2 linked regions of the Rhodopseudomonas palustris genome follow. The protein of the gene in region 2 interacts with the protein of the main gene of each other region in a pairwise test. Links are inferred from orthologs where the notes say so. Each region holds a gene or a part of one and is shown on either strand. Other genes may lie near its edges.

What was found. The genes of interacting proteins can lie anywhere in the genome.
Region 1: the proteins of hflC (region 2) and ftsH interact in binary tests that used the Escherichia coli proteins (3 or more experiments, as listed by UniProt). The link is inferred for Rhodopseudomonas palustris from one-to-one orthologs.

Annotation. Positions count from the first base shown.
Region 1 is NZ_CP019966.1:1,287,269-1,291,540, reverse strand. The notes cover bases 1-2,930. They hold ftsH (ATP-dependent zinc metalloprotease FtsH), read right to left. Parts: upstream 2,459-2,930; coding sequence 542-2,458; downstream 1-541. Other genes in these bases: tilS (tRNA lysidine(34) synthetase TilS), read right to left, coding at 2,689-2,930; RPPS3_RS06025 (AzlC family ABC transporter permease), read right to left, coding at 1-409. In the rest of the region: more of tilS, read right to left, coding at 2,931-3,729; tol-pal system protein YbgF, read right to left, coding at 3,783-4,272. UniProt on the Escherichia coli protein: Acts as a processive, ATP-dependent zinc metallopeptidase for both cytoplasmic and membrane proteins. Plays a role in the quality control of integral membrane proteins.
Region 2 is NZ_CP019966.1:3,839,053-3,844,036, forward strand. Bases 1,645-4,644 are described here. They hold hflC (protease modulator HflC), read right to left. Parts: upstream 3,613-4,644; coding sequence 2,677-3,612; downstream 1,645-2,676. Other genes in these bases: RPPS3_RS17910 (Do family serine endopeptidase), read right to left, coding at 1,645-2,020; RPPS3_RS17915 (DUF2065 domain-containing protein), read right to left, coding at 2,235-2,435; hflK (FtsH protease activity modulator HflK), read right to left, coding at 3,609-4,644. In the rest of the region: RPPS3_RS17905 (class I SAM-dependent methyltransferase), read right to left, coding at 1-505; more of RPPS3_RS17910, read right to left, coding at 512-1,644; more of hflK, read right to left, coding at 4,645-4,763; RPPS3_RS17930 (dihydrofolate reductase), read right to left, coding at 4,908-4,984.

The DNA.
Region 1 (4,272 bases), 2.6 Mb from region 2 along the record:
CGCCATGTTCGCGATAGCGCATCGCGGCGAGCCAGCCACCGTCGGTGACCAGCAGCAACGGCGGATAAGCCTGCCACGCCGGCAGCGTGCCGAACCACGGCCGCATCGACGCCGTCATCAGGAAGAAGCGAATGTTGACCGTGGTGGTGAGCAGCGCCAGCGCGGCGATCGATGACGGCGTCAGGACATCTGGCCACGCCTGCACGGCCACGAATTGCGACAACCCGCCATATACGGTCGCCATCATCACTTCGACTTCGGCAAGCGTGAAGTTCTTCTGCGCACACAGCGCGCCGAACGCCATGCCGAACGCCAGCGTGCCGGGCAGCATCGGCCCGACCGCGACAATGCCGGGCCAGATTGCGTCGCGCGACCAATAGGCCGGCGCCTTGGGGACATGAGTGGTCATTGCAGGATCCGTGACGACGCCCTCTGCGTGCGGGCTTTGCGGGATCAGGTCAAGCGCGGCGGCAGCGGACGACACGCAACAAAAAACGCGGCGTTGCCGCCGCGTTTTTCGAAGTCAGCTTGGCCGGTCGGCTTACGCCTGCGGCTGGGGCTCCAGGCCCGGATCGGGCCGCGGCCGCGGCTTGCCGGCCGGCGGCACTGCCGAAGTGCGGGGGCCCGACGGTTCGAGCACCGATTCGCGATTCGGCTTCTTGCCGTTGATCAGATCGGTGATCTCGTCACCGGTCAGGGTCTCGTATTCGAGCAGGCCCTTGGCGAGCGCTTCGAGGTCGGCGCGGCGCTCGGTGAGGATGCGCTTGGCTTCGTTGTAGCCCTCTTCGACCAGCCGCTTGATCTCGGCATCGATCTTCTGGATCGTCGCCTCGGAAGCGTTCTGGGTGCGCGACACCGACATACCGAGGAACACTTCGTCCTGGTTCTCGCCGTAAGCGACGGTGCCGAGCTCTTCCGACAGGCCCCAACGGGTCACCATCATCCTCGCCAGCTTGGTCGCCTGCTCGATGTCGGAGGCAGCACCCGAAGTCACCTTCTCGCGGCCGAACACCATCTCCTCGGCGACGCGGCCGCCCATCATGATGGCCAGACGCGAGGTCATCTGCTCGAGCGACATCGACAGCTTGTCGCGCTCCGGCAGCTGCATCACCATGCCGAGCGCACGTCCGCGCGGAATGATGGTCGCCTTGTGGATCGGGTCGGTGGCCGGGACGTTGAGGCCGACGATGGCGTGACCGCCTTCGTGATATGCGGTGAGGAGCTTCTCCTCTTCCGTCATCACCAGCGACTTGCGCTCGGCGCCCATCATCACCTTGTCCTTGGCGTCTTCGAACTCGGACTGAGTGACCATGCGCTTATTGCGCCGGGCCGCCATCAGCGCCGCTTCGTTGACGAGGTTCATCAGGTCGGCGCCGGAGAAGCCCGGAGTGCCGCGCGCGATGTTCTTCAGGTTGATATCGGGCGCCAGCGGCACCTTGCGAACGTGGACCTTGAGGATCTGCTCGCGGCCGACGACGTCCGGATTCGGCACCACGACCTGACGGTCGAAGCGGCCGGGACGCAGCAGAGCCGGATCGAGCACGTCGGGCCGGTTGGTGGCGGCGATCAGGATCACGCCCTCATTAGCCTCGAAGCCGTCCATCTCGACCAGCAACTGGTTGAGGGTCTGCTCGCGTTCATCATTGCCGCCGCCGAGACCGGCGCCGCGATGACGACCGACCGCGTCGATTTCGTCGATGAAGATGATGCACGGCGCGTTCTTCTTGGCCTGCTCGAACATGTCGCGGACGCGGCTGGCGCCGACGCCGACGAACATTTCAACGAAGTCCGAACCGGAGATGGTGAAGAACGGCACGTTGGCTTCACCCGCGACCGCGCGCGCGATCAGCGTCTTACCAGTACCGGGAGGGCCGACCAGCAAAACGCCGCGCGGAATGCGGCCGCCGAGGCGCTGGAATTTGCCCGGGTCGCGCAGAAATTCGACGATCTCCTGCAGGTCCTGCTTGGCCTCGTCGACGCCGGCGACGTCTTCGAAGGTCACGCGGCCATGCGCTTCAGTGAGCATCTTGGCGCGCGACTTGCCGAAGCCCATCGCCTTGCCGGCGCCGCCCTGCATCTGCCGCGACAGGAAGATCCACACGCCGATCAGCGCGATGAACGGCAGCCACGACACCAACAGCGACACGAACCACGGCACGTTGTCACCCGGCGGCTTGGCGGTGATCGACACCTTGCCGTTGTACAGGCGGGTCACGAGCGACGGATCGTTCGGCGCGTAGGTCTGGAAGGTCGAGCCGTTGGTGAAGGTGCCGCGGATTTCCTGGCCCTGGATCACCACGTCCCGGACGTGATTTTGGTCGATCTCGCTGAGGAGCTGCGAGAACGGAATTTCCTGCGACGCAGTGCGCTGGCCCGGATTCTGGAAGAGCGTGAACAGCGCCAACAGCAGCAGCACGATGATGACCCAGAGGGCGAAATTGCGCAGATTGGCGTTCATCGGTCTTCCTTATGGGTCGCGCGGATCGCGACCGGGTGGGCCCTGCGGCGCCGAAACGAATGGCTCTGCGGGAGCTTCCCGAGAGCCGGCCCGCCTAATCTAGGTGTGAGCCGAGCCCCTGCCAAGAGAACCACACAGGACTATTTGGCGCATTCTAACCGGTTTCTCGCTCAAATCGTGGCGATCAACGGCCTCTGCAGCGAGGTGGTTAAACGTACGTGGAGATGCCTTCAGCCGACCCGCGCCCGCCGCGGTGGGGCTGGGGCAATCACCAGGCGGTCGCTGGTGAGCGTGATCACGGCGCCTGCGAGGGTCTGCTTTAACCGGATTTTGCCGGCGGGCGGCGCCCTCCCGGCCGCTGCAAGCTTCAGCGCCTCGGAGAGCGCCTCGACTTTCCCGAGCTCGGCCGGCCCCTCGTAACCATGCCGCGCCAGCGCACGCAGCAACAAGCGAATCTGGATTTCTGCAGCTAGAGCCAGAAATGCCCGGGCATCCACACCGGGACGTCCCGCCCCCGCATCGAGGGTTTCCAAGAATTGCTCGGCGCCGTCGGTCATCAGTTCCAACGCTGCATCGGCCCGCGCCGCCCGCGCCGCCAGCCGAACCAGCGAACGGGCATCGCAGCCTTCAGCCGCCAGTTGCGGCATCAGCTCGCGTAGCCGCGGCCGGGTGAAGCGCGGATCGACATTGCTCGGGTCGGTGGCGAACGCGATTCGGGCTTTGGTCAGCGTGGCGACCAGCCGGGCCTTCGTAACATCGAGCAGCGGCCGGGCCAGCACCACCCCGTCCCGCTCGATTTCCCTTGCCATTGCGGCAAGGCCGGCGATTCCACTGCCGCGCGACAGACGCATCAGCACGGTCTCGGCCTGGTCGTCGCGGGTATGCGCGGTCATCACATGCGAGGCGCCGAGGGTTTTGGCGGCCTGCGCCAGGAGCCGATAGCGCGCCCCGCGCGCCGCCGCCTGGATTCCGGTCTTGGGCTTGTCCCCGTTCCAGCGCAGCGTCCGGTGCGGCAGGTCGAGCGAGGCCGCCAGTCGCTTCACCGCGCGCGCCTCGGCGGCGGCCTCGGGACGCAGGCCGTGATCGACGGTGACAACCGCCAATGCCGGGCCCTGCTTCAACGCCTTCCGCCAGCGGGCGGCGAGCCACATCAGCGCCAACGAATCGGGCCCACCGGAGACCGCCAGCACGATCGCCGGCGCCGCCTTCCAATCGGCGAACAGACGCCGCGCCTCGGTGGCGGATACTACCTCGTCGTCGGTTCCGGACATCGGCCGTCTGCCTGCCGGTTGTCAGGCCCCGCTATCGGCCGGGCCTGCTGGGTTCAGCACTTCAGCTTCTTCTGCTCGCGATCGACCGCCTTCTTCACGCTGGACGACGCCTGCGGATATTTGCGGCCGATCTCGCCGAGCGCGGCGCAGGCCGCTTCCTTTTCCTTCAACGCCGACAACGACTGACCGAGCCGCAGCAACGCGTCCGGCGCCTTGCCGGACTTCTCGTGTTTGCTGGTCACGGCTAGAAATGACTCGGCCGCCTCGCGATACATCTGGCGCTGGAAGAAGCTCTCGCCGAGCCAATACTGCGCATCGGCAGTCAACGGATTGTCCGGGTACTTCTGCGCAAAGTTGCGCATGGTTTCTTCGGCCAACGCGTAGTCGCGGCGCTGCATGTAGCCGATGCCGAGGTCAAACTCGTCGCGCGGCGTCTGCGACGGCGGCTGCGTCGTCAAGGCGCCGCCAGCTGCGGCGGCAGGCGCTTGCTGGGCCGCGGACGGCGCACCGCCTTGCGGATAACCGCCTTGGACGTAACCGCCA
Region 2 (4,984 bases):
GCACCACGCGGCCGCAGTCGGCCGACAGCGCTGCAGCCAACAGCTCGCCGACGTCCGGATCGGCGCCGACCAGATCGCGCAGCAGCCGCATCTCCTGCTTCACCAGCGCGGTCTTGGTTCGCGGCGGATGCATCGGATCGATGGTGACGACGTCGGCCTGCAGCGTCGGCAGCAGCACCCGGGCATCACCGTGCAGCAGCGTCATCCGGCCGATGATCGCTGCGAGTTCGTCGCTCTCGCTGCGTGCGGCTTCGAGCGCTTCGGCCAGCAGCGCGTGCACCTCCGGCACCCGCTCGATCAGCGTCACCGTCGCGCCCATCGAGGCGAGGAGGAAGGCGTCGCGGCCGAGGCCGGCGGTGGCGTCGATCACATGCAGCGGACGGGTCGGCGAGACGCCGGTGGCCTTGAGCAGCGCGTGGCTGCGCCCCGCCTGGGTGCGAAACCGATAGCCGACCGCGCCGCCGACGAAGTCGACGGCAGGCGCGGTCCGGGCCGGTTCGGCCATTGCGCCTTATTGCAGGCTGAGCGCGACGAAGCGCAGCTCGCCGGAGCCGTTGGCGACCAGCAGCAGCACGGACTTCTTGCCGTCCTTCTTGAGCTGGTCGACCCGTTTCTTGATGTCGGCGGCGTTGCCGACCGACTCCTGGGCCACTTCGACGATGACGTCACCGGCCGACAACCGCTTCTCGGCAGCATCAGAGCCATCGTCGACGCCCGTCACCAGCACGCCCTTGACGCTGTCCTTGATCTTGTAGCGACCGCGCAGATCCTTCGACAGCGCGGCGAGATCGAGGCCCAGCACCTTCTGGGTCACCGGCTTTTCCGGTTCGGGCTGCGACTTCGCCGAAGCCGGCTGCGGCTTGGCATCGTCGTCGAGCCGGCCGAGCGTGACCTGCTTGGTCTCTTCCTTACCCTTGCGGATCAGGACGACATCGACGGTCTTGCCGACCGCGGTGTCGGCGACGATGCGCGACAGGTCCTTCGGCTCCTTGATGTCCTTGCCGTCGAACTTCACCACCACGTCGCCCGGTTCGATACCGGCCGGCTTGGCCGGGCCCTTGTCGTCGACGCCGGCGACCAGCGCGCCGCGCGCCGGCTTGATGCTCAGGCTCTCGGCGATCTCGTCGGTGACCTGCTGAATGCGGACGCCGAGCCAGCCGCGGCGCAATTCGCCGAACTGACGGAGCTGATCGACCACCGGCACCACGGTCTTCGACGGCACGGCAAAGCCGATGCCGATCGAGCCGCCCGAGGGCGAGATGATCAGCGTGTTCACGCCGATCACTTCGCCGGCGAGGTTGAACAGCGGACCGCCGGAGTTGCCGCGATTGATCGCAGCGTCGGTCTGGATGTAGCTGTCATACGGGCCGGAGTTGATGTCGCGGTTGCGCGCCGAGACGATGCCGGCGGTCACGGTGCCGCCGAGCGAGAACGGATTGCCGATCGCGATCACCCATTCGCCCAGCCGCAGCTTGTCGCTGTCGCCGAACTTCACCGCGGTCAGCGTCTTGCCCGCCGGCGGCTTGAACTTCAGCACCGCAAGGTCGGTCTTCTTGTCGACGCCGACCAGCTCCGCCTTGATCTTGGTGCCGTCGTTGAGGATCACGTTGATCTCGTCGGAATCGGCGATGACGTGATTGTTGGTGACCACCACGCCGGCCGGATCGATGATGAAGCCGGAGCCGAGCGAATTGGTCTTGCGCGGGCCGCCGCCCTTTTCGCCGCGGCGGTTCTTGAAGAAGTCCTCGAAGAACTCCTCGAACGGCGAGCCCGGCGGCAATTGCGGCGCAGCGCCGCCCTTGCTCTCGCCCGAGCCGCCCTTGGCATCGACCGTCTGGGTGGTGGAGATGTTGACCACCGCATCGATCACCTTCTCGGCGACATCGGCGATCCCTTCGGGGCCGCGGGCGGAGGCTGGCGCCGGGCCGGCGATCACCGCCGCGCCGAGGCACAGCGCGGCGAACAGCGGCCTGATCCGCAAGGGCCTGATCCGGGAACTAAAGGCGATCGCAGCGGGCATGGTCGAATCATCTCCTGGCGTGCGCAAAAGAGAGCGCAGTCGCGTGAACACTGCGCCCGATCCTGGGACCGGCGCAAGCATCGGTGGTGAACGAAGCTACCCTATCCGCGCCACTGATTGCGGCGAAAACCAGCGTCAAACCCGATGTCGTGGTTGAAAACGTCGTGACAGCATTCCGGCACCGTCACCGGCGCAGCAATGCCGGGCGCGCGCTTTAGTGCCGGACCAGCCAGATCAGCAGCAGGCCGCCGACCGCGGAGCCGATGCCGACCGCACGCAGCACATTGTCCGGAGTTTCCAGTGCGCTCTTCATCGCCCGCCGCATCCAATTAGGGCTGGCCGCGAAGATCAGGCCTTCCAGAACGAACAGCAATCCCACGCCGATGAGGAGGTCGGCGAACGCGAAAGACCTCATGCGACAGCTTCCTCCTGGCCGGCGCGCGGCCCTTGTTGTCCCAGCGCAGCTCAGCGCGCGCCGCTGTTGATCGGCCTGTTCTAGAGCAATTCCGCGTCCGATTGAAATCCAACTGCGGCTCTACAGGGTTGTTTTGTCGCGCCTTCTGACCGGAGCCTTAACCGGCCATAGCAGGCGAAGGGTAAGGCCAAAAGCAAACGGGCCGCTGGTGGGCGGCCCGTTGCAATATCGTGGTTCCGGTTTAGCGCGGTGCGGCAGGTGCCGCCGGAGCTGCAGCCGCGGCCGGCGCAGCGCCGTTCGTGGCCGCCCGCCCGTCCGGGCTGCCGAAGAACCGGAAGAAGTCCGAGTCAGGCCGCAGCAGGAAGCGGGTGTCGTTGCTCTTCAGCGACTGCTCGTAAGCGGTCATCGACCGGTAGAACGCGAAGAACTCAGGGTCCTTCGAGTACGCCGTCGCGAACAGCCGGTTACGCTCGGCGTCGCCCGAACCGCGGATCTGCTCGGCCTCGGAATTGGCCTCGGCGATGATCACGGTGGCTTCGCGGTCGGCCTTGGAGCGGATCTCCTGCGCCTTCTGGCCGCCCTGCGCGCGGAACTCGGCAGCTTCACGCTGACGCTCGGTCTGCATCCGCTGATACACCGCCTGGCTGTTCTGGTCGGGCAGATCGGCGCGGCGGATCCGGACGTCGACCACCGAGATGCCGTAGCCTTCTGCTTCCTTGTCGAGCTGGGCACGGATGCGGCCCATCAGAGCCTCACGCTCGTCGCGCACCACCTGGATGAAGGTGACCTCGCCGAGCACGCGGCGCAGCGACGCGTTGAGCAGCGTAGTGAGCTGCACGTTGGCGGCCGGGATCGAGCCGACGCTCTGATAGAAGCGCAGCGCGTTCTTGATCCGGTAGCGCGCGAACGCATCCACCACGAGCCGCTTCTGGTCGGCGGCGATCACTTCCTGGGACGGGTTCTCGAGGTCGAGAATCCGCTTGTCGATGCTGATCACCGTATCGATGAACGGCGCCTTGAAATGCAGACCCGGCTCGGTGACGACCCGCACCGGCTCGCCGAGGCGGACCAGCAGCACCTGCTCGGTCTGATTGACGGTGAACAGCGACGACCAGCCGACGATGACAGCGACCAGCGCCACGATCAGCGCGACGACTCCTGCGACTCCGGCCTTCATCGGTTGCCTCCGCCCATCGGCTGCTGGTTCTGCTGCACGGTTGCCGGCGGCGACGAGCGCCGGGTCAGTTCGTTCAGCGGCAGATAGGGCACGATGCCTTGCGCATTGCCGGCGCCCGGATCGTAGACCAGCTTGTCGGCGGAGCCGAGCACGCGCTCCATGGTTTCAAGATAGATACGTTCGCGGGTCACCGCAGGGGCCTTCTTGTATTCCTCGTACACGTCCAGGAAGCGCGCGCTCTGGCCCTTGGCCTCGGCGACCGCCTGGCCCTTGTAGCCTTCGGCGTTCTGGATGATCTGCGAAGCGCGGCCCTTGGCGTCGGGGATGACGCGGTTGGCGTAGGTCTGCGCTTCGTTCTGCATGCGCTCCTGGTCGGCGCGCGCGGCCTGCACGTCGCGGAAGGCATCGATCACCTGCTGCGGCGGGTCGACCTTCTGCAGCTGCACCTGCTGCACCAGCACGCCGGCGCCGTAGCTGTCGAGCGTCCGCTGCATCAGTTCCTGCACGGCGTTTTCGATGGTGGAGCGGGCGCCGGTCAGGATCGGCTGAATGTCGGAGCGGCCGATCACTTCGCGCATCGCGCTCTCGGCCACCGCCTTCACCGTGCCCTGCGGGCTCTGGATGTTGAACAGGTAGTCGCCGACGCCGTCGGGCTTGATCCGCCACAGCACGGTGAAGTCGACGTCGACGATGTTCTCGTCGCCGGTCAGCATCAGGCTCTCTTCCGGCACGTCGTGCATGGTCGCACCGCGGCGGGCCGGATCGTTCATCAGCGTCATGCCGATGCTGATCGTGTTGACGCGCAGCGCCTTCGGCAGCAGCACGGTCTCGATCGGATACGGCAGGTGATAGTTCAGACCCGGCTGCACGGTGCGGACGTGCTTGCCGAAGCGGAGCACCACGCCGAGCTCTTCCGACTGAACGCGGAAGAAGCCGGACAGGCCCCAGATCGCCAGCGCGCCGAGCAGCACGATCGCGATACCGAGCCCGCTGAAATGGCCGCCGGGAAGGATCTGTTGCAGCCGGTCCTGACCACGACGGAGCAGGTCTTCAAGATCAGGCGGCCGCGGTCCCGATGATTGTGGCCCCGAGCCCCACGGACCCTTGGGGCCCGAACCCCACGGGCCTCCGCCTTGATTCTTCCACGGCATTCAAACATCTCCTTCGCAGCCGAACGGCCGCAGTCTGCCCGGCTTTATAGGGGACCGTCCCCCCGGGCACAACGCGCGTCATTCCGCGTTGCGAGCTAAGCCTTGACGAAGGTTTGTCAATTGCAAACGGTGCCGCGCCCCCGCTCAGCACGTGGTTTCGCGTCGATACGTCACATAGGAAAAATCAGCGCTGTCGTGCGGCCCGGCCGTATGACGTTCGC